DNA from 3 places in the Jejuibacter sp. L23 genome. Region 2 is predicted to be linked to each of the others. Evidence: predicted binding sites of a transcription regulator. Region 2 holds the regulator's gene; each other region holds the start of a gene.
The links. Region 2 encodes Fur, which represses iron uptake genes when iron is present. Its sites were predicted from a motif close to ATAATAATGAGAACNACTATCAA; they were not measured.
Positions count from the first base shown of each region.

Region 1: sodA (superoxide dismutase [Mn]) is a predicted target of Fur. The motif match lies at 7,956-7,978, and genes of this name have one in related genera.
Region 3: sufA (Fe-S cluster assembly scaffold SufA) is a predicted target of Fur. The motif match lies at 8,914-8,936, and genes of this name have one in related genera.

Region 1 is NZ_CP138199.1:5,036,530-5,047,029, reverse strand. Features, by position in the region: gene fucO (lactaldehyde reductase) at 1-722, opposite strand, end outside; gene rhaD (rhamnulose-1-phosphate aldolase) at 796-1,620, opposite strand; gene rhaA (L-rhamnose isomerase) at 1,849-3,108, opposite strand; gene rhaB (rhamnulokinase) at 3,105-4,577, opposite strand; gene rhaS (HTH-type transcriptional activator RhaS) at 4,901-5,740, shown strand; gene rhaR (HTH-type transcriptional activator RhaR) at 5,813-6,682, shown strand; gene rhaT (L-rhamnose/proton symporter RhaT) at 6,712-7,746, opposite strand; gene sodA (superoxide dismutase [Mn]) at 8,058-8,678, shown strand; gene SCU88_RS24050 (hypothetical protein) at 8,925-9,146, shown strand; gene SCU88_RS24045 (hypothetical protein) at 9,211-9,429, shown strand; gene SCU88_RS24040 (hypothetical protein) at 9,819-10,049, shown strand; gene yiiM (6-hydroxyaminopurine reductase) at 10,187-10,500, shown strand, end outside.
Region 2 is NZ_CP138199.1:1,673,168-1,683,667, forward strand. Features, by position in the region: gene nagA (N-acetylglucosamine-6-phosphate deacetylase) at 1-267, opposite strand, end outside; gene nagB (glucosamine-6-phosphate deaminase) at 292-1,092, opposite strand; gene nagE (N-acetylglucosamine-specific PTS transporter subunit IIBC) at 1,431-3,458, shown strand; gene glnS (glutamine--tRNA ligase) at 3,624-5,291, shown strand; gene fur (ferric iron uptake transcriptional regulator) at 5,408-5,860, opposite strand; gene fldA (flavodoxin FldA) at 6,151-6,681, opposite strand; gene ybfE (LexA regulated protein) at 6,833-7,114, opposite strand; gene ybfF (esterase) at 7,237-8,004, opposite strand; gene seqA (replication initiation negative regulator SeqA) at 8,186-8,734, shown strand; gene pgm (phosphoglucomutase (alpha-D-glucose-1,6-bisphosphate-dependent)) at 8,760-10,403, shown strand.
Region 3 is NZ_CP138199.1:2,288,191-2,298,690, forward strand. Features, by position in the region: gene ydiK (AI-2E family transporter YdiK) at 1-574, opposite strand, end outside; gene ydiJ (D-2-hydroxyglutarate dehydrogenase YdiJ) at 777-3,833, shown strand; gene menI (1,4-dihydroxy-2-naphthoyl-CoA hydrolase) at 3,830-4,240, shown strand; gene sra (stationary-phase-induced ribosome-associated protein) at 4,339-4,464, shown strand; gene SCU88_RS10600 (ATP-binding cassette domain-containing protein) at 4,517-5,293, opposite strand; gene SCU88_RS10605 (iron chelate uptake ABC transporter family permease subunit) at 5,290-6,309, opposite strand; gene SCU88_RS10610 (ABC transporter substrate-binding protein) at 6,306-7,313, opposite strand; gene zigA (zinc metallochaperone GTPase ZigA) at 7,429-8,658, shown strand; gene sufA (Fe-S cluster assembly scaffold SufA) at 8,980-9,357, shown strand; gene sufB (Fe-S cluster assembly protein SufB) at 9,360-10,500, shown strand, end outside.

The DNA of each region.
Region 1 (10,500 bases), 1.9 Mb from region 2:
ATCTCGCGGGCTTCCAGATTGTGGCCCTCTGCGACTGCGACAGGCAGCCACTGGCTGATAATGCGGATGGCTTCCAGCGCATTGGCATCGGTGAGCGGATGCGCGCCGACCGAAACCACGGCTTCGACGGCGTGGGTCAGGGCGTCCATCCCGGTGGCTGCGGTAACGTCCGGCGGAATCCCCAGCATTACGCTGGCATCATCCACGGCGATATCCGGGATGATGTTGGTGTCGATAATCACCTCTTTCACCTGGCGTGCGCTGTCGGTAATAACGGCGTTGCTGGTCATTTCGGCGGCGGTGCCTGCGGTAGTATTAATGGCGACCAGCGGCACGCCGGGATGGGTCACTTTACCCACGCCGGAATAGGCGGTGGAGGGGCCCGGGTTAGCGGTCAGGATCTTAATGGCTTTGGCGGTGTCGATGGGGCTACCGCCGCCGAAGGCGATCAGGTAGTCGCAGTGGGCTTCCTGGTATTCCCGGTAGCCGCTCTGCACCAGGCTTTCCGTGGGGTTGGGGAATACGCCGTCAAACAGATGCCAGGTCAGACCCTGACCCTCCAGCGCGCTGAACAGGCTGTCGAGCAGGCCCAGTTTCACCAACTGCGCGTCGGTGACGATCAGCGCCTTGCCCCAGTTCTTTCCGGCGACCATCTTTACCATATCGCCGATAGCGCCTGCGCCGTGCAGGCTGATTTTCGGCAGTGCCAGCATAAAGCTCATCTCTTTCTCCTTAAAGGGCGGCCCATCGGGCACGCCTGAACCTTGTATCCTGTGCGATCCACCGCCCGGGCCGTCAGAGATCGATAGCGCTCTGCAGCGGCGTTACGCCAAAGCGTTTAGCCAGCGCGATAAGATCGTCGCGGCTGATAGTCTGTTTCATTCCGCCCATAGACTCGACCTTTACCAGCACCTGGGCCGATTTTTCCGCGGTGTCGATAAGGCCAAAGGTTTCGTCCAGTGTCGGGCCGCTGCCGAAGACGCCGTGGAACGGCCAGAGCACCAGCGAGCGATGCGCCATTTCATCGGCGGTCGCCTGGCCTATCTCATCGGTGCCGGGGACCATCCACGGCAAAATGCCCACGCCGTCCGGGAAGACCACCAGGCACTCGGTGCTGCCTTCCCACAGTTTGCGGGTAAAGACGTCACTGTCGTTTTCCAGTACGTAGGTCAGGGCGATCAGGTTGGTGGCGTGGCAGTGCATAATAACGCGATCCTGGCCGTTGGTAGCTTTGATGCGCGCGGAATGTGACAGGAAGTGGGCCGGGAGTTCAGATGTGGGAACTGCGTCATTTTCCAGGCCCCACAGGATGTGGTAACCGGCGCCGTCGTTGTCGACCTGTACCACCCCCAGGTTGGCGGCGGGATCGAGCTGCACGTTACGGAAAAACTTGCCGGAGCCGGTGACGATAAAGGGCATGCCGGCAAGCTCCGGCATTGGCTGGCTCAGGGCGATGTAGCGCGGTTGTGCGTGGAAGTCAGCATGGTATGGCTCAATGTCGGCAGCGTCCAGGCGCAGCGTCAGGTTACCGCCGTTACGCTCGTCCCAGCCTTTCAGCCAGGCGTCGGAAGTGGCCTTGATCATGCCCTGGACGAACCAGGCGTTGAGGATGTTCTGCATAGTCTTGTGTTCTCTGTTGGGTTGGTGAGGTTTTTCCCCTCACCCTGACCCTCTCCCCTGAGGGGAGAGGGAACTATTTGGTCCTTCCCCTCTTCCTCTTTTGGAGAGGGAACGGGTTAGTGCTGGTTTTCCACCTCTCCCCTCAAGGGAGAGGAACTGTTTGGTCTTTGTTTTCCCCCTCTCCCTCCGGGAGAGGGCCGGGGTGAGGGGAAGGCCGGGGTGAATCAATCACCCACGCTGACGCAATACGTCCTGCTCATAGCCGCGGACCTTATCCAGCCATTCGCTACCGGCCGGGGTGTCGTGACGCTGGCAGTAAACTTCCCAGACCGCCTGCCACGGCAGCGACTTCTGCTCTTCCAGCAGTGCCAGACGGGCGGTGTAGTCGCCGTCCAGTTCCAGTTCGCGCAGTCTGGCGGTCGGTTCCAGCAGGGCGCGCAGCAGCGCTTTCTTCATATTGCGGGTGCCGATAACCCAGGCGGCGATGCGGTTGATGGACGCATCGAAGAAGTCCAGACCGATATGCACCCGGTCGAACAGGTCATGGCGGATAATTTCGCTGGCGATGGCCTGGGTTTCGTCGTCCAGCAGTACCACGTGGTCGCTGTCCCAGCGAACCGGGCGGCTGACGTGCAGCAGCAGGCGCGGTACATAGAGCATGGCGCTGGAGATCTTGTCGGAGATCACCTCGGTGGGGTGGAAGTGACCGGCATCCAGGCAGAGCGCGGTCTGGCGGCTGGTGGCGTAGCCCATATAAAACTCGTTGGAGCCGACGGTGTAGCTTTCGGCGCCAATGCCGAACAGCTTGCTTTCTACCGCGTCGATATGGTGTGCCGGGTTCAGCTTCTCGCTGATAACGTCGTCCAGCGCTTCCATCAGGCGGCGGCGCGGCCCCAGGCGATCTACGGTGATGTCCTTCATGCCGTCCGGTACCCAGATATTCATGACGGACGGCGTGCCTAACTGTTCACCGAAGTATGCGGATACGCGGCGGCTGGCCTTACAGTGATCGATCCAGAACTGGCGGATTTTGTCATCGGCGTGGGACAGGGTAAAACCGTCAGCGCTCAGCGGGTGTGAAAAGCAAGAGGGGTTGAAGTCCAGCCCCAGTTGGTTGGCTTTGGCCCACTCCACCCAGTTCTTAAAGTGTTCCGGCTTGATCTGGTCGCGATCGACATGGCTATCGCTTTCCAGATAGATAGCGTGCAGGTTCAGGCGCTTCGGCCCCGGAATCAGGCTCAGGGCCTGTTCCAGGTCGGCGCGCAGTTCGGTGGCGTTGCGCGCTTTACCCGGATAGTTACCGGTGGCCTGAATGCCGCCGGTAAGCTGGCCTTCGGGGTTTTCAAAACCGGCGACATCGTCACCCTGCCAGCAGTGCATAGAAACCGGCAGGCGATCCAGCTGGCGCAGTGCCGCTTCGACATCAACGCCGACGGCGGCGAAACGCTCTTTAGCCAGGCCCCAGGCCTGTTCGATGGGGGTAGTCATGCGCAAAGCTCCTTGTTTTGACGTTGTGGCTGAAACTGCGCAACGTAGCGGGCAATTTCACTGTTCGAATCGGGATTAAAAGGGATCAGGGTGTGGCTCTGGGCCACCAGGCGGCGGAACTCGTCCACATCGGCGACCTCATCCAGCGCCATCAGCTGGCAGCCGATATTGCCAAGGGTCGAGGCTTCTACCGGACCGGCCAGTACCGGAATACCGCAGGCATCGGCGCACAGTTGGTTGAGCAGTTCGTTCTGGCAGCCGCCACCGACGATATGCAACCGGGTAAAGGGGCGGCCACGCAGCGCCGCCAGTTCATCCAGCACTTTGGCGTACAGCAGCGCCAGACTGTCGAAGATACAGCGCGCCAGTTCGGCATCGCTGTTGGGAACCGGCTGCCCGCTCTCACGGCAGGCGGCCTGAATCTCCTGGCTCATGTTGTCCGGATTAATAAAACGGTCGTCGTTGGGGTTGATCGTAAAGGTGCAGGCCGGGATCTGGCGGGCGTGGTCGATAAGACTCCCCAGATCGCTGACCTTCTGTTCGCGCAGGACTCGCTGTAGCAGCCACAGCCCCATGATGTTTTTCAGTACCCGGTAGCGCCCTTCGGCGCCGCCTTCATTAGTGATATTGGCGGCCAGGGCCTGGTCGCTGGTGTATGGGGTTTTACTCTCAAAGCCCATCAGCGACCAGGTACCGGAAGAAAGGTATGCGGCATCGCCATCTTCCAGCGGCGCGGCGAGTACTGCGCTGGCGGTGTCGTGGGTCGCCACCGATACCACCGGAATCTGATTGCCCTGAGGGCAGATCCAGTGGCCAATGGCGTTACCCGGGTGGCCCGGCGTACCGAACCAGCGGCGCGGAACGCCTGCCCATTCCAGCAGGCGATCGTCCCAGTTATCGGTGTTGATGTTCACCAGTTGGGTGGTGGTGGCGTTGGTATATTCCCAGTTCATCTCGCCGGTCAGGCGGTAGCAGAAATAATCGGGGATCAGCAGGGCATGGGCCGCTTTCTCTACCAGATCAGGCCGCTGTTCGCTCAGCGCCCGGAACTGATAGAGAGTGTTAAAGGGCAGGAACTGAATACCGGAACGGCGGTAAATCTCTTCGCGGCCCAGTTGCTCCACGGCGCGGGCCATGACGCCATCGGTGCGGTTGTCCCGATAGGAAACCGGCAGTCCCACACGCTCGCCGTTGTCGTCGATAAGAACAAAGTCCACGCCCCAGGTATCAATGCCGATGCTGTCCGGGCGAATAGTCTGCTCTTCGCACACCTTGCGCAGGCCGGTACGGATCTCCGTTTCCAGGGTATCCACATCCCAGCAGTCGGTGCCGTCAACCTGGCGCAGGCAGTTGGCAAAGCGATGGATCTCCCGGAGTTCCAGGCTGCGTTCAGTTCGGCTATAGCGGGCCAGCATTACGCGACCGCTGGAGGCGCCCAAATCAACGGCGACACAATGGCGAACAGTCATGATGGGGTCCTTCTGATAATCGTTGGTCCTCAGTCTAAAAAGTCGTGTTGTGCGACACCTTCTTGTTACTGACAGCGCAAACAGGCCGCTGGCAAGGAATCAAAGGTGAACGTGAGAGAGTTCACAAATTAAAGCCCGATAAACGCGATGACAGCGCCTCAGACGTTTGCAGAGGGGTGTGATGCCTGCCGCAAATTCGCACACTAGCCAGCGGGATCTTGAAAAACGAGCAGCTTTTGCCGCCGTTCACGCCGAAATTTTAAGGTGAGAATAACTCTCGTTTAATACTATCGCGGGCAGGTTAACAAACTGAGGGGACGATAATGACGGTACTGCACAGCTCGGACTTTTTCTCTTCCGGTCGGGTTCCTGTGGCGATTGAGCCCCGGATACCGCAGTCCGCGTTCCCGGAGCATCATCATGATTTCTATGAGATTGTTATCGTTGAGCAAGGAACCGGCACCCATATCTTCAACGGTCAGCCCTATACCCTGAGCGGCGGTTCGGTCTGTTTTGTGCGCGACCACGATCGTCATCTGTTCGAACATACCGAAAACCTGTGCCTGACCAACGTGCTCTATCGTGCGCCGGACGCCTTTAACTTTCTTTCTGGCGTTGAACAGCTTCTGCCGCAGGAGCGTGACGGTTACTATCCTTCCCACTGGCGGGTAAACCCCGATGCGCTGAAGCAGGTGCGGCAGTTGATTGCCAGTCTGGAACGGCCCGGCGGCGAAGAGGGAGAGGCGCACGATGTTGCCAGCCGCGAGATCCTGTTTATGCAACTGCTGGTGCTGCTGCGTCAGAGTTGCCGCAGCGACGGTGATGGCGAAAGTCCAGGCCGCCTGAATCAGCTGCTTTCGTGGCTGGAGGCGCATTTCGCTGAAGAGATCTGTTGGGAAGCGCTGGCCGACAGGTTTACTTTGTCGCTGCGTACGCTGCACCGCCAGATTAAGCAGCGCACCGGCCTGACCCCCCAGCGCTATCTGACCCGTCTGCGTCTGATGCGCGCCCTGCACCTGCTGCGCCATAGCGAAGAGAGCGTCACTGGCATCGCCTTCCAGTGCGGCTTTGGCGACAGCAACCACTTTTCCACGCTGTTTAAGCGGGAATTTCACTGGTCGCCGCGCGATGTGCGCCAGGGGCGCGATATCCAACTTCAGTAACGCGAAGGGAGTCACCCTTTTTTGCGGTGTAACAACAGATAATACCCGGCTCCCGATTTCTAAGGAGGCGCCGTGGCCGGTCTGACCCTTCACAAGACGGATTTTTTCGCGTTTTCCACCCAGTCGGTGGCGGTGGCGGACCGTTATCCCCAGAGCGTTTTTGCTGAACATACCCATGACTTTTGCGAGCTGGTGGTGGTCTGGCGCGGCAACGGTTTGCACGTGCTGAACGGGCGACCATACCGCATTACCCGCGGCGATCTGTTCTATATTCGCGCTGACGATTGCCACAGCTATGCCTCGGTTAACGATCTGGTATTGCAGAACATAATCTGGTGTCCGGAGCGGTTCCGGCTGCGCGTTAACTGGGACGAGATGATTCCCAATATGGCGCAGCAGCGGGCCTGGCGGCTGAGCAGCCAGGGGATGAGCCTGGCGCGTCAGGTGATCGGCCAGTTGGAGCTGGAAAGCGTCCGACGCGATACGCTGTCGCAGTCGATGGCGGAAGCCCTGTTTTTGCAGATTTTACTGCTCCTGCAACGTCACCGTTATTTGCCAGAGCAGATTGAAGGCCAGGAAACCGAAGGCGGCGCGCTGGATCGGCTCATTACCGCACTGGCGGGGAGTTTGAGCGCCCCTTTCGATCTGGAGGCTTTCTGCGCCGTGCAGCAGTGCAGCGTGCGTACTCTGCGTCAGCAGTTCCGCCAGCAGACGGGAATGACCGTGGGCCAGTATCTGCGCCAGTTACGCATCTGCCATGCCCAGTACCTGCTGCGCCATACTGCTATGCGAATCAGCGAAGTGGCGATGCAGTGTGGTTTTGAAGACAGTAACTACTTTTCGGTGGTCTTTACCCGGGAGAGTGGGGCTTCGCCAAGCCAGTGGCGCCAGCGGGAGGAGGGGAGCGCGAGTGAGCCAGTACTCACCCGCGCTGGTCTGTAGCCGTATCGTTCCGGGTGCCACAGCGCGCGTTATTTCGCCATGCCCAGGCCAACGATGTTGGCGGCAATGATAATCACGATACATCCAATGCTCAGAACCCCTACCGGGCGACGTCCTGCGTTGCTCCACTCTTTCAGGATCAGCCCCACCAGGCCGCCGCACAGTACGTAGAAGCTCATATGCAGCATCCAGCTCATGTAGTCATACTGGGCCGGGATTTTGGCGTGGCCCCAGGCGTAGAAGAAAAACTGGAAGTACCACATCAGGCCGCCCAGTGCGGAAAGCAGGACGTTGGTAATCAGCAGAGGCTTCATCACCGACAGATCCGCCTTCAGGGAGATTCCGGGCACTTTTGCCAGGCGCACGAAGCAGAAACCCAGGTTGATCAGCGCGCCGCCGCCCATAATCACCACATAGCTGGGCAGTGCGACATACATAGGATCAACACCCAGCGCCGCTGCGGCTTCGTGCATCGGTTTGGCGGCATCCATGGCGAAGGACATACCGGCAGAGAAGATGCCGCACATCACCGCCAGAATCAGCCCCTTCTTCAGGTTGAACTCTTCGGCCCTGATGCCCATCTGGCGCTCTTTCAACTGGCCTGCGCGGGTGACTATTGCCACGCCGATCAGTGCTACCAGAACGCCCAGCAGGGTCATCTGGCCGCCTGGGGTGCCGATCAGCACGCCAAACTTGCCGTTCAGGATAGGCGTCATCAGCGTACCTACGATAAGGGTAATACCAATGGCGATACCGATGCCCATCGACATACCGAGATAGCGCATGGTAAGGCCGTAGTTGATATTGCCGATCCCCCACATGGCGCCAAACAGGAATACCGGCAGCAGGGTAGAAGCGTTAAAGGAGCCGTAATAGGCCCAGAAGTTGGGCAGTAGCGCGGCGCTGATTGCCCAGGGCAGGATTATCCAGGAGACAATACCGCCCACGGACCACATGGTTTCCCATGACCAGTTTTTGACCTTTTTAAAGGGGGCATAAAAGCAGGCGGCGCTGGCGGCGCCCACCAGATGCCAGAGGATGCCCGTTGAAATTGCGTCATTCATTTTTTTGTTCTCCCTGGGGGTTGTCGGATATCGCTCGCGGCGCTACCCGTCTGGCAGTCTAAAAAAGAGACGCCTGGGAGAACCTTTACACTGCTGCCGCAATGGCGTGTCGGCTGGCAAAATGATCAGGAATTGCTTGTATGGCTTCACATTTTTACTATCATAACCAAAAGTTATGATTTGGTGATATGCGCACGAAATGTGTGGCATTGATAAACATTTTCAATATCATTTAATTAACTATAATGAACCGAATGCTTACGCGGCATTAACAAAAACTCTGCCGCCCGACAATAAATGGAGAGAAGAGTATGAGCTATACACTGCCATCCCTGCCGTACGCCTACGACGCGCTGGAGCCGCACTTTGACAAGCAGACGATGGAAATTCATCACAGCAAACACCATCAGACCTATGTAAACAATGCCAACGCTGCGCTGGAAAGCCTGCCGGAGCTGGCTGCTCTGCCGGTAGAAGAGCTAATTACCCGTCTGGATCAGGTTCCGGCCGATAAGAAAACCGCGCTGCGTAACAACGCTGGCGGTCACGCTAACCACAGCCTGTTCTGGAAAGGTCTGAAAACAGGCACCACCCTGCAGGGCGATCTGAAAGCCGCCATCGAGCGCGATTTCGGTAGCGTTGAGAAATTCCAGGAAGAGTTCGAGAAAGCGGCTGCAACCCGCTTCGGCTCCGGCTGGGCATGGCTGGTGCTGAAAGGCGACAAGCTGGCTGTGGTTTCTACCGCAAACCAGGACAGCCCGCTGATGGGTGAAGCTATCTCTGGCGCTTCCGGCTACCCGATCCTGGGTCTGGACGTGTGGGAGCACGCTTACTACCTGAAATTCCAGAACCGCCGCCCGGACTATATCAAAGCATTCTGGAGCGTGGTGAACTGGGACGAAGCTGCAGCGCGTTTCGCCGCTAAAAAATAATCGCGTCACTTAAGACGGATAAGCGAGCCTTAGGGCTCGCTTTTTTTTGGTTTTAAGTCAGAGAAGGAGAACGGTTTGATCGGCTGGAGTTTTTCTTAATTTCACGCTAATTCATTCGAGTTGCTAATGTTTGTACCAGGCTTTATGGCGTCATGAATGTCGAAACTCCTGATGATGGGTGGAACGATATCATAGTGTCGCAGGGTTAGATATTAATTATCTGAATGAAAGTGAGAAGAAACAGGCATGATTGATAAAGCGGGCGTACAACGTGAAGTGGCCATGGTTGAACTGTCAGACGAGATGCTGGATGAGGTTGCGGGGGGGTCTGTTATCGGCATTGTGAAAGAGGTGATAGGTACTGTTGGAGATCTGGTGGAAGGCGTTCTTGGTGGCGTTGTTGGCGGTGTTCCTGGCGGCGGCTCTGACGGTGCTGCTCATTTTCTGAGTGGGCTTACTAAGTTCTGACGGGAGCTTTCCTTTAACGAAATCAGGCCTGGGCCATAAGTGGCATACAAATATGGGTGGAAACATGATGACAGATAACGCCAAAGCATCCATGACCGAACTGTCGGTGGATATGTTGGATGACGTTGCGGGGGGTTCAGTTGTGGGTTTGGCCGGAGAAGTGTTGGATACCATCGGCTCCGCGGTGATAGGTATTGGTGAAGTTGCTCGCGGCATTGAGAGTGGACTCTACATTATCGTATCAGGGGAAAGGGCATCGGCGACTTCCGACAGGACTCTCTGAGAGAGACTCCAGGATTGGATCTCATGACAGATGTTCTGCAGTGCGGTTAGGCAATGAAAAGAAGCGATCCTTCGGGGTCGCCTCTTTTTTATCTGCCTGCCCGGCTCCGCCGTTCGGATAAAGATCGTTGTGTATCAATAGATAAGAATTATTTATTTATCAAATGATGAATGAATTGTTTTTAGCGTATTTTACTCACAATTAGCATGTGGTTAACGATTTTTTAATAAAACTAATCCTAAAAACATTCACAATTCTAATGTTTGTGCCAGGATTTAACTCGTCACGGAAATGGCAGCTCAGCCAGGAGGGTGAAAGGAAGCAGGGGCAGTTATGGTGACATCACGGTCTGAACCATTATGTAAACACTGATAAAGAGTGAGGAAACTATGATGACAGATAAAGCAGAAGCAAACATGATCGAACTGTCGGACGAGATGCTGGACGATGTTTCAGGTGGTTCCGTTTTGAGCACTGTGGTGAGCATAGCGAAACTGGCAGATAAAGTGATTGGCGGTGTTGGTGACACTGCGGGTGAGGCTGCGGGGACCGTAGGCGATACCGTGAGCGGCATTCTGAAGGGCGTACTGGGCGGACTTTTCGGTTCCTCTTCGAAGTAAGCGTTATCCCGGCGCGTCCTCCACAGGGAACGGGAGGACGCCCATCCCACCTCAATCCCTCGTTTTCGCTGGTCCATCGACGTCCTTTTTTATACCCTCATACTTTCAGGCAAAGGTGCTCAGATGAGGGGGAGAGGATGCACTATCCCGTGCAGGTCTACACAGGAAAGGTTCGCGACTATCCGGGCGGGCGTCCCAGCGCTATTGAAAAATATCAGGTTGATGGCGAACTGATGCTGACGCCGACGGGACTTTCTGGCGACTGTCAGGCAGAGCGCAAATACCACGGAGGCCCTGACCGCGCGCTGTGCCACTATCCCCGCGAACACTACGATGACTGGGCGCTGGCTTTTCCCGAGCAGGCTGAATGCTTTAACGCGCCGGGCTTCGGTGAAAACCTCTCTACCACCGGGCTGACGGAACAGAACACCTTCATTGGTGACGTATGGCG
Region 2 (10,500 bases):
GCGCTCGTTGGCCTTCTGCATGATTTCCAGGGTTTCCACGCTTACCGCGTCGGCGGTGTCGTTAAACATGACGCCGCCGCAGCCGTTTAGCTGAACGTCAATAAATCCCGGGGCGATAATGGCACCACCCATATTGCGCGTGGCGATATCCTGCGGCAGCTCTGCCTGCGGACAGATGCGGTCAATGAAACCGTCCGCGATGATAATCGCATGGTCGTCCAGAACGTCGTGACCGGTAAAGATACGGCCATGGGTTAGTGCATACATAGTTACCCCCGGAATAGATATGACTTAAAGACCTTTAATACTTTCAGCTTCCAGCTCGTTGAAGTACTTCAGCGTTTTGACCTTCAGCTCCATGGTAGAAGGCTCGTCGCAGACGATAACCGCTTTCGGATGCAATTGCAGGCAGCTGATGGTCCACATATGGTTTACGTTGCCTTCGACTGCAGCCTGCAGCGCTTGCGCCTTGACGTGGCCCAGCACCAGGATCATCACCTCTTCAGCGTCCAGTAGGGTACCTACGCCAACGGTCAGAGCGTATTTCGGAACCTGATTGACATCGCCGCCAAAGAAGCGGGAGTTGGCGACCCGGGTATCATGGGTCAGAGTTTTGATACGGGTGCGGGAAGCCAGCGAAGAGGCCGGTTCGTTAAAGGCGATATGGCCGTCGTTACCCACGCCGCCCATAAACAGATGGATTTTGCCGTAGGCACGGATTTTCTCTTCGTAATTGCGGCACTCTTCATCAACGTCTGGCGCATTACCGTCCAGCAGATTGATATTTTCCGCCGGGATATCGACGTGGTCAAAGAAATTACGGTGCATGAAGCTATGGTAGCTTTCCGGATGCTCTTTCGGCAGGCCGACGTACTCGTCCATATTGAAGGTAACGACGTGTTTGAAGCTAACTTCACCTGCGTTATAAAGTTCCACCAGCGCCTTGTAGGCTTCCAGCGGCGTGCCGCCAGTCGGCAGACCCAGAACGAAAGGGCGGTCTGCGGTAGGCTTAAAGGCGTTAATACGGTTTACAATATGGCGGGCTGCCCATTTACCGACCTGTTGAGCCGTTGTCAGGGGAATCAGTCTCATCATTCACCTCTATAAAAGTTAAGTTAAACGTGCTGGCCGGATTGCCGCTTATACTGAAGTAAAGATTAACCCAGATTTGCCGCACGGCGGCGTTTATCCGTCCTGATATTTTGCATAATAAAATAAGTTTTATAAGATAGCCATAGAGATGCCAGGCAAGATACGAAATTTGGTGATTGAATTCACAAAAAGCAGGGTTTTAATTTGCGAAGCGAATTAAATTTCCACACACTCTGCTGCGATATGACATTTGCCGTATGGATTAGCCCGTAGCCCGGGCCGATCGCACTATAAAAAGAGTTACGAGGCTTCACTCGGGGTCTTCTAGGGGGAATAAAGTGAGTATTCTAGGCTACTTACAGCGCGTAGGGCGCGCTTTGATGGTGCCGGTGGCCACGCTGCCCGCCGCCGCCATCCTTATGGGTGTCGGTTACTGGATCGATCCGGTCGGCTGGGGGGGCGATAATGCGCTCGCTGCCTTCTTTATCAAGTCCGGTGCCGCCATCATAGATAACATGTCTGTGCTGTTCGCCATCGGTGTTGCATACGGCATGTCCAAAGATAAAGACGGTGCAGCGGCGCTGACCGGCTTTGTCGGTTTTCTGGTTTTGACCACGCTCTGTTCACCTGCCGCGGTCTCCATGATCCAGAGCATCCCGGAAGCGGAAGTTCCTGCCGCCTTCGCGAAAATTAATAATCAGTTCGTGGGTATCCTGGTGGGTATCATCTCGGCTGAGCTGTATAACCGCTTCAGCGGCGTGGAGTTGCCGAAAGCGCTGTCGTTCTTTAGCGGTCGCCGTTTGGTGCCGATTCTGACCTCCTTCGTGATGATTGCTGTCGCCTTCGTACTGATGTACGTCTGGCCGGTGATCTTTGGCGGCCTGGTGGAGTTCGGCGAATATATCCAGAAAATGGGTTCCATTGGCGCCGGGGTTTACGCTTTCTTTAACCGTCTGCTGATCCCGGTAGGCCTGCACCATGCGCTGAACTCGGTATTCTGGTTCGATGTCGCGGGTATCAACGATATTCCTAACTTCCTGGGCGGCGCTCAGTCTATCGAGGCGGGTAAAGCGGTTGTGGGTATCACCGGTCGCTATCAGGCGGGCTTCTTCCCGATCATGATGTTCGGTCTGCCTGGTGCGGCGCTGGCGATTTACCAGTGCGCACGCCCCGAAAACAAAGCGAAGGTGATGGGTATCATGATGGCGGGGGCGTTCGCCGCCTTCTTCACCGGTATCACCGAGCCGCTGGAGTTCTCCTTCATGTTCGTTGCGCCGGTACTGTACGTGATTCACGCCGCACTGACCGGTATCTCTGTTTTCATCGCCGCCAGCATGCACTGGATTGCCGGTTTCGGTTTCAGCGCCGGTCTGGTGGATATGGTGCTCTCTTCGCGTAACCCGCTGGCCACGCAGTGGTACATGCTGATTCCGCAGGGCCTGGTGTTCTTCGTTATTTACTATCTGGTGTTCCGCTTCACCATCACCAAATTTAACCTGATGACGCCGGGGCGCGAGCTGGCCGTGGCCGGTAGCGAAGCCGATGGTCAGGACACCAATGTCAGCGGCGGTGAGAAGCAGGACGTCGCCGAACTGGCTCGTCAGTACATCGCAGCGGTAGGGGGTTCCGATAACCTGACCGGTATCGATGCCTGTATCACTCGCCTGCGTCTGTCGGTGAAAGATTCTGCGGTGGTGGATGACGCACTGGCTAAGCGCCTTGGCGCCAGCGGCGTGATTCGCCTGAACAAGACCAGCGTACAGATCATCGTTGGCTTTGTAGCTGAGAAGATCGCCAACGCCATGAAGACCACGGGACCGGTTGCAGCCTCACAGTCTGACGCAGCTCAGTCGGCGCCTGCCGCACAGGCCAGGCCTCAGGCGGTGCGCAACGACCTGCCGACGCTGTTGACCCTGGTGGCGCCGGTTAGCGGCGAACTGGTGGCGCTGGACGAGGTGCCGGACGAAGCCTTCGCCAGCAAAGCGGTAGGCGACGGCGTAGCGATTAAGCCCAGCGATAAGACGGTCGTGGCTCCGGCGGCAGGCACCGTGGTGAAAATCTTTAATACCAACCACGCTTTCTGCCTGGAGACCGATGACGGCGCTGAGATTGTGGTGCACATGGGTATCGATACCGTGGCGCTGGCAGGTAAAGGCTTTAAGCGTCTGGTAGAAGAGGGGGCCTCTGTTGCTGCCGGTCAGCCGGTGCTGGAGATGGATCTTGACTTCCTGAACGCCAATGCGCGCTCGATGATTAGCCCGGTGGTCTGCAGCAACATCGACGACTACAGCGGTCTGGTGGTGAAAGCGACCGGTACTCTGGTGGCTGGCGAAACCCCGCTGTACGAGATTAAAGCGAAGAAATAACGTCTGTCGGACGATATCTCTGAGAGCGGCCGGGTGAGAACCCGGCCGTTTTTTTATTCCCGCGCCAAAGCTGTGCGAATTTCTGTAACTAAGGGTTGTGTCCGGCGACGGCTTGTAAGATCATTCCACGTTAACCGAGTTAAAAACGCTTTGAGGTATTAAGAGATGAGTGAGGCTGAAGCCCGCCCAACTAACTTTATTCGCCAGATTATTGATGAGGATCTGGCCAGCGGCAAACACACCACCATTTGCACGCGTTTCCCTCCTGAGCCGAACGGCTATCTGCATATCGGCCATGCGAAATCCATCTGCCTGAACTTCGGCATCGCTCAGGATTACCAGGGCACCTGCAATCTGCGCTTCGACGACACTAACCCGGTTAAAGAAGATATCGAGTATGTGGACTCCATTAAGCAGGATGTCGAGTGGCTGGGCTTTCACTGGGCGGGTGACGTGCGTTACTCCTCTGACTATTTCGACCAGCTGTACCACTACGCCATCGAACTGATCAACAAAGGCCTGGCTTTCGTTGATGAACTGACGCCGGAGCAAATTCGTGAATACCGCGGCACTCTGACCGAGCCGGGCAAGAACAGCCCGTATCGCGATCGCAGCGTGGAAGAGAACCTGGCGCTGTTTGAAAAGATGCGTGCCGGTGAATTCGCCGAGGGCACCGCCTGCCTGCGTGCGAAGATCGATATGGCATCGCCGTTTATGGTGATGCGCGATCCGGTGCTGTACCGCATTAAATTTGCCGATCATCACCAGACCGGCAATAAGTGGTGCATCTACCCGATGTATGATTTCACCCACTGCATTTCCGATGCGCTGGAAGGGATCACCCATTCGCTGTGTACCCTGGAATTCCAGGATAACCGCCGCCTGTATGACTGGGTGCTGGACAATATCACCATTCCGGCTCATCCGCGTCAGTACGAGTTTTCGCGCCTGAATCTGGAATACGCCATTATGTCCAAGCGTAAACTCAATCTGCTGGTGACCGAGAAGATAGTGGAAGGCTGGAACGATCCGCGTATGCCGACCATTTCCGGTCTGCGTCGCCGTGGCTACACTGCGGCCTCTATCCGCGAATTCTGCAAACGTATCGGCGTGACCAAGCAGGACAACACCGTTGAGATGGCGTCGCTGGAAGCCTGCATTCGCGAAGATCTGAATGAGAATGCGCCGCGTGCGATGGCGGTTATCGATCCGGTTAAGCTTATCATCACCAACTACCCGCAGGGGCAGAGCGAGATGGTGACCATGCCGAATCATCCGAACCGTCCGGAGATGGGTAACCGCGAGGTGCCTTTCAGCGGTGAAATCTGGATCGATCGCGCTGACTTCCGTGAAGAAGCGAACAAGCAGTATAAGCGTCTGGTGCTGGGCAAAGAGGTACGTCTGCGTAACGCCTATGTGATCAAAGCCGAAGAGGTGGAAAAAGACGCCGATGGCAATATCACCGCGATTCGCTGTAGCTACGATGCTGATACCCTGAGCAAAGATCCGGCCGATGGCCGCAAGGTGAAAGGGGTGATTCACTGGGTCAGCGCCGCTCACGCATTGCCCATTGAAATCCGCCTCTATGACCGTCTGTTCAGCGTGGCGAACCCGGGCTCGGCGGAGGATTTCCTTTCTACCGTTAACCCAGAATCGCTGGTGGTGAAGCAGGGCTACGGCGAGCAGAGCCTGAAGGCGGCACAGCCGGAAAATGCGTACCAGTTCGAACGTGAAGGCTACTTCTGTCTTGATGGGCTGACCAGCAGCGCCGATAAGCCGGTATTTAACCGCACCGTTGGACTGCGTGATACCTGGGCGAAAATGGGCGGCTAATATTGCGCGCCTGAATCGCCATAAGTAAAACCCCGGCCTCTGCGCCGGGGTTTTATTCTCTATACAAAAAACCGGAGAGCGATCTCCGGTTTTTTTTGGCTGTGGCGTAGACTCGCTTACTTCTTGCTGGCCTCATGGGCGCCATCGTCTTCCCGACAGTCTCCTTCAGCGCAGTGGCCGTACAGGTAGAGGCTGTGGTTGGTCAGGCGGATATTGTGCCGGGTGGCGATCTCGCGCTGACGAGTTTCAATAGAATCATCGCTGAATTCAATCACCTTGCCGCAATCCAGGCAGATAAGGTGATCGTGATGATGCTGCTGCGTCAGCTCAAAAACAGACTTTCCGCCTTCGAAGTTGTGACGGGTGACAATGCCTGCATCGTCGAACTGGTTCAGCACGCGGTAAACCGTGGCCAGACCAATCTCTTCACCCATATCGATCAGTCGCTTGTACAAGTCTTCCGCACTGACATGGTGATTTTCAGGCTCCTGTAACACTTCCAGGATTTTTAACCGGGGAAGCGTGACTTTCAGGCCGGCCTTCTTTAATGCGGTATTGTTGTCAGTCATGCGGAATATGTCCTGTTGCTTAATGACTTAGCTCCTCTGGAGCACTGCATAGAATTCATGAAAAAGATGAATGCGTCTCATTATAGAACCGTGAAGGGTAAATGAAAACCGCGTTCAACCTGCAAAAATGTGAATAAAAAAGTGGGAAAAATTATGCCAGATACGGCACCGATGCCCAATTTACCGGGCTTATTGTACAACTTAGTGGGGCAAAGTTAAGGAAATGTATCAATTATTACTATCGGTTATATCTATTAATGCGGCGCAGATCGCGCCGCAACAACTTATCATCAGGCGTTGATGATTTCATCAAGATGCAGCTCTTCAGAGATCTGCTTAACCCATTTCTCAACGCGCTCGTTGGTCAGCTCCGGCTGACGGTCTTCATCGATAGCCAGACCCAGGAAGTGGTCATCATCGGCCAGCCCTTTCGACGCTTCGAAGTGGTAACTTTCGGTCGGCCAGTGACCCACGATGGTGGCGCCGTTCGGTTCGATAATATCGCGAATGGTACCCAGCGCGTCGCAGAAGTATTCCGCATAGTCTTCCTGATCGCCGCAGCCAAACAGCGCAACCAGCTTACCGTTGAAGTCTACCTCTTCCAGCGTGGGGAAGAAGTCGTCCCAGTCACACTGTGCTTCACCGTAGTACCAGGTCGGGATACCAAGCAGCAGAATATCGAAGCCTTCCAGGTCTTCTTTGCTGCTTTTAGCAATATCATGCACCTCAGCAACTTCTTTACCGAGCTGTTTCTGAATCATTTTTGCGATATTTTCGGTATTGCCGGTGTCGCTGCCGAAAAAAATGCCTACGATTGCCATGAGTAAAGTAACCTCTTGAATCTAAAAAAGTATGGTGGCTGCGTAATGCCCACGGATAGGGCAATCATAGCAGAAGCCCTTCGAGTGCGGAAACCGCTATTCGCCGCAGGGTGCACAGTATGCAACATACCTGACGGCGTAAGGGGCGGTCTTAGCCCCGGAGCTGGGCGAGCTGGCTCAGCAGAATCTCTTCGATAAGCTCGCTGCGGCTGATGTTACGCGCATCGGCGAGCTCATTGAGCGCATCCACCGCCTCGGCATTGAGTTTGAGCTCAACGCGCTTCAGGCCGCGGACTTTGTCACGTTTGAGCTGATTGCGCTTGTTGATGCGCAGTTGCTCGTCACGCGACAGCGGATTGGTTTTGGGTCGACCCGGGCGGCGCTCGTTCGCAAAGAGATCGAGCGTCGTGCGGTCCGTTTGTTCTTTTGCCATGATTTGCTGCTGCTGGACAGGGAAAAGGCTACGGGAGCGGATTTTTACAGCGCGCCATCATACATTAGTGCCATCCGGTGCGCCAACGCCTGGAGCGTATCTGGCGACCGGACGATGGGTTTTTAATCAGAAGTAAGGAAGCGATCAATGGCCCGCAGTACCGCCTGGGGTTTTTCCGCGTGGACCCAGTGTCCGGCACCGGCGATGACGTGCGCGCGGGCCTGGGGGAACTGTGCGGCAATCTCCGCCTGTGAGGAAGCCTGAATATAAGGTGAATCGCCGCCGCGGATAAACAGCGCCGGGTGCGGCCAGGGGGGCGTGGGCTCCCAACCGGTGATATTGTCGTACTGATCCCAGAGCACCGGCACATTGAAGCGCCACTCGCCGCTGGCGAAGGATTTCAGCAGGAACTGGATAACGCCTTCTTCCTCGATGTGTTCGCGCATTATCGCCGCGGCATCGTGGCGGCGGGTAACGCCACTGTCGGTCACTGCGCGCACAGCGGCGAAGATGGCATCATGGCGGCGCACCGGGTAGGCCACCGGTGCAATATCAATCATCACCAGTTGTTCGATGCGCTCCGGAGCCAGGGCGCTCAGCGCCATCGACACTTTACCGCCCATGGAGTGGCCGATCAGCGTCACTTTATCAAGCTGACAGTCGTCCAGAGTATCCAGCACGTCCTGCGCCATTTCCCTGTACGTCATGCTATCGCTTCGCGGGGAGAGACCGTGATTGCGCAGATCGAGCTGCAGCACCGTGCGATCTTGCACCAGAGAGCGTCCCAGCACCCCAAGATTGTCCAGGCTGCCGAACAGGCCGTGAATCAGGACGACGGGCGCATGGTCGTCCCTGGATTGTGCAGTTTGCAGGCGGGTATTGAGTTTCATCGCAAAGTTCTTTTTTTGAGTTCGTCTGGTTAGGGTATCATGTTCGGCATTCTGCCGTGCGGTGGCAATTTCCGGTTAATTCCGACTTTTGCCGCTATCCTGGTTTGACGCTATCCGCTGTTGAGATTTGTCTTTATAATCCCAACGACTTGTATTCAGAAAGATATTGCACTGGATTAAGATGAAAACGATTGAAGTTGATGACGAGCTGTATCGCTATATTGCCAGCCACACCCTGCACATTGGCGAGAGCGCGTCCGACATTTTGCGGCGTATGTTGAAAGTTTCCGCCGCCCTGCCTGCACAGACCACTTCAGCAAAACCCCAGGCGCCTGTGGCCAGCGTCAGCGCGGAGCCGAAACCGATGGTGAAAGGCACCCGCGAGCGCGTACGCGCGGTGCGTGAACTGCTGCTCTCTGATGAGTATGCCGAGCAGAAGAAGGCCGTTAATCGTTTTATGCTGGTACTCTCCACGCTCTATTCTCTGGATGCCGCCGCCTTTGTCGAAGCGACAGAATCCCTGCACGGTCGCACCCGCGTTTACTTCGCGACTGATGAGCGCACCCTGCTTAAGAGCGGCAACCAGACCAAGCCGAAAGCGGTTCCCGGCACGCCGTACTGGGTGATTACCAATACCAATACAGGCCGCAAATGCAGCATGATTGAACATATTATGCAGAGCATGCAGTTCCCCGCGGAGCTGATCGAGAAAGTTTGCGGCACCATCTAACTCTGATGTCAGAAGGATCAGGACAATGGCTAACCATGAACGCGCAGGGCAACCTGCACAGCAGAGCGATCTGATTAATGTCGCGCAGTTGACGGCGCAGTACTACGTGCTGAAGCCGGAAACGGGCAATCCTGAACATGCGGTTAAATTTGGCACTTCCGGCCACCGCGGCAGCGCTGCCCGTCACAGTTTCAACGAGCCGCACATTCTGGCCATTGCCCAGGCGATAGCGGAAAACCGTGCCGCTAACGGCATTACCGGCCCCTGCTATGTGGGCAAAGATACTCATGCGCTCTCTGAACCGGCGTTTATCTCGGTTCTGGAAGTGCTGAGCGCCAACGGCGTCGAGGTCATTGTTCAGCAGGATAACGGCTTTACGCCGACGCCTGCGGTGTCTAACGCCATTCTGGAGCACAATAAGAAGGCGGGCTCTCAGGCGGACGGCATTGTGATCACGCCGTCTCACAACCCGCCGGAAGATGGCGGTATCAAGTATAATCCGCCCAACGGCGGCCCGGCCGATACCAACGTCACGAAGGTTATCGAAGATCGCGCCAACCAGCTTCTGGCTGAAGGGTTAAAGTCCGTGAAGCGCCAGTCTCTTGATCAGGCCTGGGCCAGCGGTCAGGTGCGCGAGCTGGATCTGGTACAGCCGTTTATCGAAGGTCTGGCGACCATCGTAGATATGGATGCCATCCGTAAAGCAGGCCTGAAGCTGGGTGTCGATCCTCTGGGCGGCTCTGGTATTGAATACTGGAAGCGCATCGCCGAACACTATCAACTTGATCTCACCATCGTGAACGATCAGGTGGATCAGACCTTCCGCTTTATGCACCTTGATAAAGACGGCGCTATCCGTATGGACTGCTCTTCGGAGTGCGCCATGGCGGGGCTGCTGGCGCTTCGCGATAAGTTCGACCTGGCTTTCGCCAACGATCCCGACTATGACCGTCACGGCATTGTCACGCCGGTCGGCCTGATGAATCCTAACCACTATCTGGCCGTGGCCATCAACTACCTGTTCCGCCACCGTCCGCAGTGGGGCAACGAAGTGGCCGTTGGTAAGACGCTGGTTTCCTCGGCGATGATCGACCGGGTGGTCGACGACCTGGGTCGCAAGCTGGTGGAAGTGCCGGTCGGTTTTAAGTGGTTCGTGGACGGTCTGCACGACGGCAGTTTCGGCTTTGGTGGTGAAGAGAGCGCCGGGGCATCGTTCCTGCGCTTCGATGGCACGCCGTGGTCCACCGATAAAGACGGTATCATCATGTGTCTGCTGGCGGCGGAAATTACCGCCGTCACCGGTAAAAACCCGCAGCAGCACTATGACGAACTGGCGGCTCGCTTCGGCGCCCCGAGCTATAACCGTATACAGGCTTCGGCCACCTCAGCACAGAAAGCGGCGCTGTCGAAGTTGTCTCCGGAAATGGTGAGCGCCAGTACCCTGGCGGGTGACCCTATTACCGCGCGTTTAACCGCGGCGCCGGGTAACGGAGCCTCCATCGGTGGTCTGAAAGTGATGACCGATAACGGCTGGTTTGCCGCTCGCCCGTCCGGTACCGAGGATGCCTACAAGATTTACTGTGAAAGCTTCCAGGGCGCGGAGCATCGTCAGCAGATTGAAAAAGAGGCTGTAGAGATCGTCAGCCAGGTGCTGAAAGACGCTAAATAATCGCTGTCTGTCTCACAAAAAATCCATCTGCCTGGCAGGTGGATTTTTTTTGTCCGCAAATCGCTCAAAAGGTACCGTCAGTTCCATCCCGGAGTGG
Region 3 (10,500 bases), 620 kb from region 2:
CAAAGTGGCGCAAACCGTAAGCCACCTGTTCGCCGCGCCAGTAAAGCAGTACGCTAAATAGCAGCATCAGGCCGCAGTGCATCAGGAAGCGACCGATATGGGCCGCCTGGCCAATAAACCAGGTGGTGGTGGTGCCAATATAGGGACGGACCTTGTCCATGATGGCATGGCCGCCGCTTTCCACCAGGGTATTCCAGCTGGTATAGAGCTTATCGCCCGCCATCGGAATAGATTTCAGCCACTCCAGGGTTGGCAGCGTCATATGGCCACTCGTCGCCCAGTGCACCAGCGGGCCGCTGCTTTCCACTACGCTATTGACCAGCAGAGCGAAGGGCAGCACAAAGACCAGAATCAAAATCAGCATCATGACCAGAACGGCCAGCGAGCGCCGTCCCCACAGCAGTTTCTGGAGCTTAATCAGCAGCGGCCAGGTGGCGATAACCACCGTACCAGCCCAGGCAAAGCCCAGAATAAAGGGCTGCACAATCCACAGACAGGCGACGATCATCACCATTAAAAACAGTACGGACAGCAGGATCTGAGGCACATCCACGGGCCGTCGATTCATAACCATAAACGAGTATCCTTTCTTCACCCGGGCAGCGGGCACTGTAATAAAAGAGCGGTTAACATAATGATGATGTATTTCAGCCAGTTTGCACAGTCTCATTATCCTGTCAGGCGGCAGCGCGGATGGAAAAAATGTGATACAACCTAGGGCTGCGGCTGCGCAAACATAACTCACAACACTCAATGTACAGACAGGGTCACCACTAATGATCCCAGAGATTTCTCAGGCACCGGGCCTCGTGCAACTGGTGCTCAGCTTTCTGCAGGAACTGGAACAACAGGGCTATACCGGCGATACCACCACCAGCTATGCCGACAGGTTGACGATGGCCACCGACAATAGCGTTTACCAGCTAATGCCGGATGCGGTGCTGTTTCCTCGCTCGACCGCCGATGTGGCGCTGATTGCCCGCCTGGCGGACGATAGCCGCTTTAAGAGTCTGATATTTACTCCGCGCGGCGGAGGAACCGGCACCAACGGTCAGTCCCTGAACCGCGGCATCATTGTCGATATGTCGCGCTATATGAACCGCATTATCGAGATTAATCCCGAGCAGGGCTGGGTGCGGGTCGAAGCCGGGGTCATTAAGGATCAGCTTAATCAGTACCTGAAGCCCTTTGGCTACTTTTTCTCACCGGAGCTTTCCACCAGTAACCGCGCTACCCTGGGGGGCATGATTAACACCGATGCTTCCGGGCAGGGCTCGCTGGTTTATGGTAAAACCTCCGATCACGTTTTGGGCGTGCGTGCGATACTGCTGGGGGGCGAAATTCTCGACACCCGGTCTATGCCCACGGCGCTGGCGGAAGAGCTTGGGCACGATGAGACCCGAACCGGGCGCATTTATCGTACCGTGCTGGAACGCTGCCGCAGCCAGCGCCAGCTGATCCTCGACAAATTCCCGCCCCTTAACCGTTTCCTGACCGGTTACGATCTGCGTCATGTGTTCAATGACGATCTGACCCGCGTCGATCTGACCCGGATTCTGACCGGCTCCGAGGGCACCCTGGCCTTTATCACCGAAGCGAAGCTGGATATCACACCGCTGCCTAAAGTGCGCCGTCTGGTGAACGTCAAGTATGACTCCTTCGACTCAGCGTTGCGTAACGCCCCCTTTATGGTCGAGGCAAAGGCGCTGTCGGTGGAGACCGTGGATTCGAAGGTGCTGAATCTGGCGCGTCAGGATATCGTCTGGCACTCGGTGAGCGCGCTGATTACCGACGTGCCGGATAAAACCCTGCTGGGCCTGAATATCGTCGAATTTGCCGGTGATGATGAGGCCCAGATCGACCGCCAGGTTGAGCAACTGTGTCAACGGCTCGACGCGCTGATGGCGGCGGGGGAAGGCGGAGTGATCGGCTGGCAGTTGTGCTGCGATCTTGCCGATATCGAACGTATCTACGCCATGCGTAAGAAGGCGGTCGGCCTGTTGGGTAATGCGCCGGGGCAGGCCAAGCCTATCCCTTTCGCGGAAGATACCTGCGTGCCGCCGGAAAATCTGGCGGACTATATTGTTGAATTTCGCGCACTGCTCGACAGTCATGGCCTGAGCTATGGAATGTTTGGTCACGTAGATGCCGGGGTGCTGCACGTACGCCCGGCGCTGGATATGTGCGATCCCCAGCAGGAGTTGCTGATGAAGCACCTTTCCGATGAGGTGGTCGCGTTGACCTCCCGCTACGGCGGTCTGCTGTGGGGCGAACATGGCAAAGGCTTTAGGGCCGAATACAGCCCGGATTTCTTCGGCGAAACCCTGTATGAAGAGCTGCGCCGTATCAAGGCCGCCTTCGACCCGGATAACCGGTTGAACCCCGGTAAAATCTGCCCGCCGCTTGGGGTGGACGAGCCGATGATGAAGGTGGACGCGGTAAAACGCGGCACTTGGGATCGCCAGATCCCGCTGGCGGTACGCACCTCCTGGCGCGGCGCGCTGGAGTGTAACGGCAACGGCCTGTGCTTTAACTTTGATGCGAAGAGCCCGATGTGCCCTTCGATGAAAATCACCCGCCAGCGCATTCATTCTCCGAAAGGGCGCGCTACCCTGGTGCGGGAGTGGCTACGTCTGCTGGCCGAGCGCGGCGTCGATCCGCTGGCGCTGGAAAAAGAGCTGCCGGGCAAGCGCGCCACGCTGCGTAGCCTGATCGAGCGCACCCGTAACACCTGGCATGCAAAGAAGGGCGAGTATGATTTTTCGCACGAGGTAAAAACGGCGATGTCGGGCTGCCTGGCCTGTAAAGCCTGCTCCACTCAGTGTCCGATCAAAATCGACGTTCCGGAATTTCGCTCCCGTTTCCTGCAACTTTATCACACCCGTTACCTGAGGCCGGTGCGTGACCACCTGGTGGCGACGGTGGAAAGCTATGCGCCGCTTATGGCGCGGGCGCCGCGTACCTTTAACTTCTTTATGGGCCAGCCCTGGGTGCGCAATCTGGCGCGTCACCGCATTGGTATGGTGGATCTGCCTGCGCTATCGGTGCCTTCTCTGCAGCAGCAACTGGTGGGACATCGCTCGGCGGGAATGACCCTGGAGCAGCTGGAAAAACTCAGCGTAGAGGAGCGCAGCCGTACGCTGCTGATAGTCCAGGATCCCTTCACCAGCTACTATGATGCCCGGGTGGTGGCGGATCTGGTGCGCCTGGCGGAAAAACTGGGCTGGCAGCCGGTGGTGTTGCCGTTTTCACCTAACGGTAAGGCGCAACATATTAAGGGCTTCCTGCAGCGCTTTGCCCGTACCGCCCGTAAGACCGCCGATTTTCTTAATCGTATCGCGCAACTCGGCATGCCGATGGTGGGGGTCGATCCGGCGCTGGTGCTCTGCTATCGCGACGAGTATCGTCAGACTCTGGGGGAAGAGCGCGGCGACTTTCAGGTCCTGCTGGTGCATGAATGGTTGACCGCAGCGCTGAAGACCCGAGAGGCACTGGCGCCCTGCGGTGAATCCTGGTATCTGTTCGGCCACTGTACCGAATCGACGGCGCTACCCGGCGCGGCGGCGCAGTGGGGGGCCATTTTCCGCCAGATGGGGGCGCAGCTCGAAAGCGTCAGCGTGGGTTGCTGCGGCATGGCGGGTACCTACGGTCATGAAACCAGCAACCTGGCGAATTCGCTGGGGATTTATGAACTTTCATGGCATCAGGCGCTGCAAAAGTTACCGCGTAACCGCTGCCTGGCGACCGGCTATTCCTGTCGCAGCCAGGTTAAACGCGTGGAGGGCAGCGGCATTCGGCATCCGTTGCAGGCTCTGTTGGAGATAATGGGATGATTTGGCGACGCGAAGCCTCGCTGGAGGCGCTGAACGCGATGGGGAATGGCAACATGGTGGGGCTGCTCGGCATCCGCTTTGTTCACCTTGGCGATGAGGTGCTCGAGGCCACCATGCCGGTGGATGAGCGCACGCGTCAGCCGTTCGGTCTGCTGCACGGCGGCGCCTCGGTGGTGCTGGCGGAAACCCTGGGGTCGGTGGCCGGCTGGCTTTGTACTGAGGGGGAGCAGAAGGTGGTGGGGCTGGAGGTTAACGCCAACCATCTGCGGGCGGTACGGGAAGGTCTGGTGCGCGGCAGCTGTCGGGCGCTACATCTGGGGCGGCGTCATCAGGTGTGGCAGATAGAGATCGCCGATGAGGCCGGGCGCCTGTGCTGTAGCGCGCGCCTGACTACGGCACTGGTCTGAATTCTGGTCACAAAATCGCCGGAGGTGGTTGCTAATGTTGCCTGGATGTTGCACACTTGAGTGGCTTTTTTCAGATCAACCACGCAGGAGAATGATGAATGAAAACCAATCGTCAGGCCCGTAAGTTACTGAAAATGGACCACTGGACCTCGAACAAGTACAAAGTCCGCGTCGGCGAGGATGGCACCGAAAGTGTCGCCCGTAAGGCAGGCGGCAGAAAATAAGCCTCCAAACCTTAGCCTGAGCCCGCCATTCGGCGGGCTTTTTGTTGGGCGGCTATCCGGCCTGTGGCTGGGATGGCAGAAAATGAATCATCATGCCGTCGGATGGGCGGTGCTCCACCCGGGCCTCCACCTGCCAGGCACGGGCAATGTTGCCGGGCGTCAGCACCCGCTCGGGTTCTCCCTGCGCAGTTACGGCGCCGTGATTCAGCAATACCAGATGCTGGCAGTAGCGGGCAGCCAGGTTGAGATCGTGCAGGGCGATAATCACCGTGATCGGCAGTTCCTGAATCAACTGCATCAGCGCCAGCTGGTGGCGGATATCAAGGTGATTGGTCGGTTCATCCAGTAATAACAGCTGCGGCTTTTGCGCCAGCGCCCGGGCAATCTGGCAGCGCTGACGTTCGCCGCCGGATAGCTGACGCCACGGACGATAGGCCAACGCCTGTAGCTGCGTCATTCGAATAGCCCGTTCCACAGCTTCACTATCCTCACGGCGCCAGGCGGAAAACGCGCCGCGATGCGGCGTGCGGCCCAGGCGGACGATCTGTTCGACTCGCAGGTCGGGATCGGCGCTGGCGTGCTGGGGAACAAAGGCCAGCCGACGGGCGAGGGCGCGGTGCGGGAACGCAGCCATCGGGGTCGCGCCCAGGGTAATGCATGGCGGGTGCGTGGTTATTAGCCCGGCCAGGCAGCGTAGCAGGGTCGACTTCCCGGAGCCGTTTGGCCCCAGCAGTCCGACAGCCTGGCCCGGCGCGGCGCTAAACGCCACATCGCGCAGAATGGCACGGCCTTTCAGCGTTACGCTCAGACGTTCGACACAGAGTCTCATTGGGGCTTCTCCCGGGTGCGGTACAGGATGATGGCGAAGGCCGGCGCGCCGATCAGGGCGGTGACCACGCCGACGGGCAGCACCTGGTGGGCGATCAGGCTACGTGATGCCAGATCGGCCAGAATCATAAAGTGGCTGCCCATCAGAAAAACGATGGGGATGAGCGTCAGGTGGCTGGTACGGGTCAGCATTCTGGCCACGTGGGGAATAACCAGCCCTACGAAACCCACGGCGCCGATAGCGCTGACGATCGTGGCGGTCACCAGCGCGGTGACCAGTAGCAGCACGACCCGTAGCCGGATCACCGGAATGCCGAGCGTGGCGGCTACCTCTTCGCCGAAGGCAAAGGCGTCCAGCGAGCGGGCATAGCACAGGGCGATGACCAGACCTGCCGCTGCGGTTGCCAGCCCCAGTAGCGCTTCCGGCCAGCGAACCCCGCTCAGGCTACCCATTAGCCAGAACATGACGCCGCGTGACTGCTCGGCATTGGCGGAGGTGCTGACCACCCAGGCCGTCAGCGCGTTAAATAGCTGGGTTCCCGCCACGCCCGCCAGAATGATGCGCGTGGCGTCATCGCGCAGGCCTCCCGCCAACAGCATAATCAGCCCGAAGGCGCAGCAGGCGCCGAGAAAGGCGCCACCACTGACGCCGAGCAGCCCGCCGCCCACGCCCAGCAGCATAATACATACCGCGCCGGTGGAGGCGCCCGCCGAGATCCCCAGTAGCCACGGCTCCGCAAGGGGATTGCGCAGCAGGGTTTGCAGTATCAGGCCACATAGCGCCAGGCCGCCGCCGCTACAGGCCGCCATCAGCGCGCGGCTCATGCGGTACTGCCAGACGATCCCTTCATCGATGGGCGACAAGCGGTAGTGGCCGATGCCCAGGCCGTTGGCGATGGCCCTCACGACGTCAGCGGGAGCGATCGGCATATCGCCGCTGGCCGCGGTGACCACCATCATTAGCGGAAGGCTGAGGGCGCCGCTCAGAATCAGCAGGGCGTTACGATTTTTCATCATGGGAGCTGTTTACCGATCTGTTCCACGGCATCGACGTTACGCAATGAAGGGTTCAGCGACATGGCGGGAACCACGATGATACGGCCCTGTTTCACTGCCGGTATCTCCCGGGTGACCGGATCCTTTTTCAGAAAGGCGATTTTTGCCGCGGCGTTATCGGCAGGATAGAGTCGACGTTCCATACTGGCGATAACAATAATATCGGGCCGGGAGCGGGCAATATGCTCCCAGGTGACCGCCGGCCACTCCTCCCGGGAATCGATAATATTTTGCAGGCCCAGGGTGCGGCTGATCCAGCCCGGCGCGCCATCGCTGCCCGCGACCCAGGGATCGCCGTTCAGGCGGGGGCTGGAAAACCAGTACACTACCTTAAGAGGGGCGGAGCCGGGGCGCGCTGCCTGCTGGCGGGCATGCCCAATACGTTGCTTAAGCTGGTGTCGCAGCGCCTGGCCCCGTTCGGTAACGTTAAAAATGCGCGCCAGTTCGTCGATCTCGCGGTTAATGCTCTCCAGGGTAAAGGGGGTAGTGCGGGCGCCGTCGCCGTTAGAGTCGGCGGTGACGGCTTTACCGACACAGTCGGCCGGCGCTACCCAGGTGTGGATACCCAGATCTTCGAAGCGCTTCCGGGTTGCGACTTCGCCACGGGGGCCCAGGTGCCAACTGTACTGCGCCAGCACCAGATCGGGGCGTTGGGCGGCGACAGCTTCGAATCCTGGCGCGTTATCCGCCAGTCGTTTCAGCCCCTGGCCTGCAGGTGCCAGCGCCGGAGGCAGGCGGCCAAACCAGACCGCAGTACCGACAATGCTCTTGCCTAACCCCAGCGCCAGCAGCAGCTCGGTTTCGTGTTGCCCAAGCGTAACCACCCGTTGCGGCGACTGGTGGAAGGTCTGCGAACGGCCGCAGTTTTCCACCGTCAGCGGATAGTGTGTCGCGTGGCTTTGCGCATAAACGCTGCCCGTCAGGCAGAGCAGTGCGGGCAGTAATCGCAGTGATTTTCTGAACATGGGTATCCCTTATCCCCTGAAAACGGGGGCTGGAAAATTAATTTGTTGATGTTATAACATAACAAAACCAGCAAAGAATAGACCTTCACTTTTAATGATATAAGGGGTTGCCACCATGTCAGAGCCGTTCACCAGACGCCGTGAGGCGAAAAAACTCCCTGTTACCGTACTGTCGGGATTTCTCGGCGCGGGTAAGACCACACTGCTTAACCATATCCTCAACAACCGCGAACAGCTGCGCGTGGCGCTGATTGTGAACGATATGTCGGAAGTGAATATCGATGCCGGACTGGTCAGGGGCGGCGAAGCGGCGCTGTCGCGCACCGACGAAAAGCTGGTAGAGATGAGCAACGGCTGTATCTGCTGCACGCTACGCGAGGATCTGCTGCTGGAGGTTAACCGGCTGGCCAGAGAAGGGCGCTTTGATTATCTGTTGATTGAATCTACCGGGATATCGGAACCGCTACCGGTGGCGGAAACCTTCACCTTTGCCGACGAAAACGGCGACTGCCTGGCGGATATCGCCCGGCTGGATACCATGGTCACCGTAGTGGATGCCTGCAACTTTCTGAGAGATTACGAAGAAGGGGAAAGCCTGCATGCGCGCGGTGAATCGTTGGGAGATCAGGATAGCCGCACGGTGGTGGATCTGCTGATTGACCAGATTGAGTTCTGCAACGTCCTGGTGGTGAATAAAACCGACCTGGTCAGCGAAGGCCAGTTACGTAAGATAGTGGCGATTCTTCACTCCCTGAACCCGGAAGCGCGGATCCTGTATACCCGCTTCGGTGAGGTCGCGCTGGAAGATGTGCTGGATACCGGACTGTTCGATTTCGACAAGGCCGCTCAGGCGCCGGGATGGCTTAAGGAGCTGCGGGGCGAGCATATTCCGGAAACCGAAGAATACGGTATCAGCAGTTTTGTCTGGCGGGCGCGGCGTCCGTTTCATCCCAAACGCTTCCATCACCTGGTGATGCATGACCTTACGGGCGTGATTCGCTCCAAAGGCTATTTCTGGCTGGCGAGCCGCCCGATGTACGCCGGTATCTGGTCCCAGGCTGGCGGAGTGGCGCGACAGGAGCCGGGCGGTATGTGGTGGGCGGCGGTACCGGGCAATCGCTGGCCGACCGATCCGGAATCTCTGGATTTTATTCGCCGTCACTGGGTGGATGGCGTGGGCGATGCGCGTCAGGAGCTGGTCTTTATCGGCAGTGAAATAGATGAGGACGGGCTGCGGCAGCGGCTTGATGCCGCGCTGCTTAACGATGATGGGATGGTCATGGGGCCGGAAGCCTGGCGCCGGTTCAGCGATCCCTTTGACCCCTGGTTTGCCGAAACGCTCTGATATTCCCCCCTCAGACGCCGCTTCATCTTTCCGGCGTCTGTATTTCCCTCTGCCGCTATCAGATAAATAGGCATTGCCTATGCACCTTTAACACTGATTGCTAAAGCCTTTTGCGCATTGTGACTGATTCTATAGATATCAATTATATAGAACGCAGGTCGTGATGACGGCAAGCGTGGTTGCAGGGTCTATCCTTATAAAAAACCCCCGTAAAAGCTCTCCAGCGGTGAATGCCCCTGCGGAGCTTGGGTTGAAGTGAGAATCGTTATCACTACCATAGTGTTATCGGCCCATTAATGGGGCCAAAAGTGAGGTGAAGCTATGGAACTGCATGCAGGAACATTTGAACCCGGCGACTTTGCCTGGCAGGGGCTGACGCTGACGTCAGCGGCCGCGGAGCAGATTCGCCAGTTAACTCAACGGGAGCCGGGCATACTCGGCCTGCGGTTGGGGGTGAAAAAGAGCGGCTGTGCGGGTTTTGGCTACGTGCTGGATACCGTGAGCGAGCCCCAGGCTGACGATCTCCTGTATCAGCGCGACGGCGCCCGGCTGTACGTATCGACCCAGGCGATGCCGTTTATCGACGGTACCGAAGTGGATTATGTGCACGAAGGTTTAAACCAGGTCTTTAAATTTCATAACCCGAAAGCGCAGAACGAATGCGGCTGCGGCGAAAGCTTTGGGGTTCAGGCGGAATAGTTATGTCCAGAGATACCACAGAAGACAATGTACAAACCTGGAGCGGAAGCCTGAACTATAAAGAGGGCTTCTTCACACAGCTACAGACCGATGAACTGGCGAAAGGCATTAATGAAGAGGTGGTGCGCGCCATTTCAGCGCGCCGCAACGAGCCCGACTGGATGCTGGAGTTTCGTCTTAGTGCCTTCCACGCCTGGCAGAAAATGGAAGAGCCGCACTGGCTGAAGGCGCACTACGACAAGCTCAACTATCAGGATTACAGCTATTACTCGGCGCCTTCCTGCGGCAACTGCGACGATAACTGCGCATCGCAGCCGGGCGCCGTGCAGCAGACCGGCCAGGAGAGCGCCTTTCTGACCAAAGAGGTGGAAGAGGCCTTTAACCAGTTGGGCGTACCTGTGCGGGAAGGGAGAGAGGTGGCGGTGGACGCGATCTTCGACTCGGTCTCTGTCGCCACCACCTACCGCGACAAGCTGGCGAGTCTGGGCATTATTTTCTGCTCTTTTGGCGAAGCGATTCACGAATACCCGGATCTGGTGAAGAAGTACCTCGGTACCGTAGTGCCGGGCAACGATAACTTTTTCGCCGCGCTGAACGCTGCGGTGGCATCGGACGGCACCTTTATCTATGTCCCGAAAGGGGTGCGCTGCCCGATGGAGCTTTCCACCTACTTCCGTATTAACGCCGAAAAAACCGGTCAGTTCGAACGCACCATTTTGGTGGCAGACGAAGGTAGCTACGTCAGCTATATCGAAGGCTGCTCGGCACCGGTACGCGACAGCTACCAGCTCCATGCCGCGGTGGTCGAGGTCATCATCCACAGGGATGCCGAAGTGAAATACTCCACGGTGCAGAACTGGTTCCCTGGCGACAGCAATAACGGTGGGATTCTGAACTTCGTCACCAAACGTGCGCTGTGCGAAGGGGAAAACAGCAAAATGTCCTGGACCCAGTCTGAAACCGGATCAGCCATTACCTGGAAATACCCGAGCTGTATTTTGCGTGGCGATAACTCCATCGGCGAGTTTTTCTCGGTGGCGCTGACCAGCGGCCGTCAGCAGGCGGATACCGGCACCAAAATGATTCATATCGGTAAAAACACCCGCTCCACCATTATTTCGAAGGGCATTTCCGCAGGCCAGA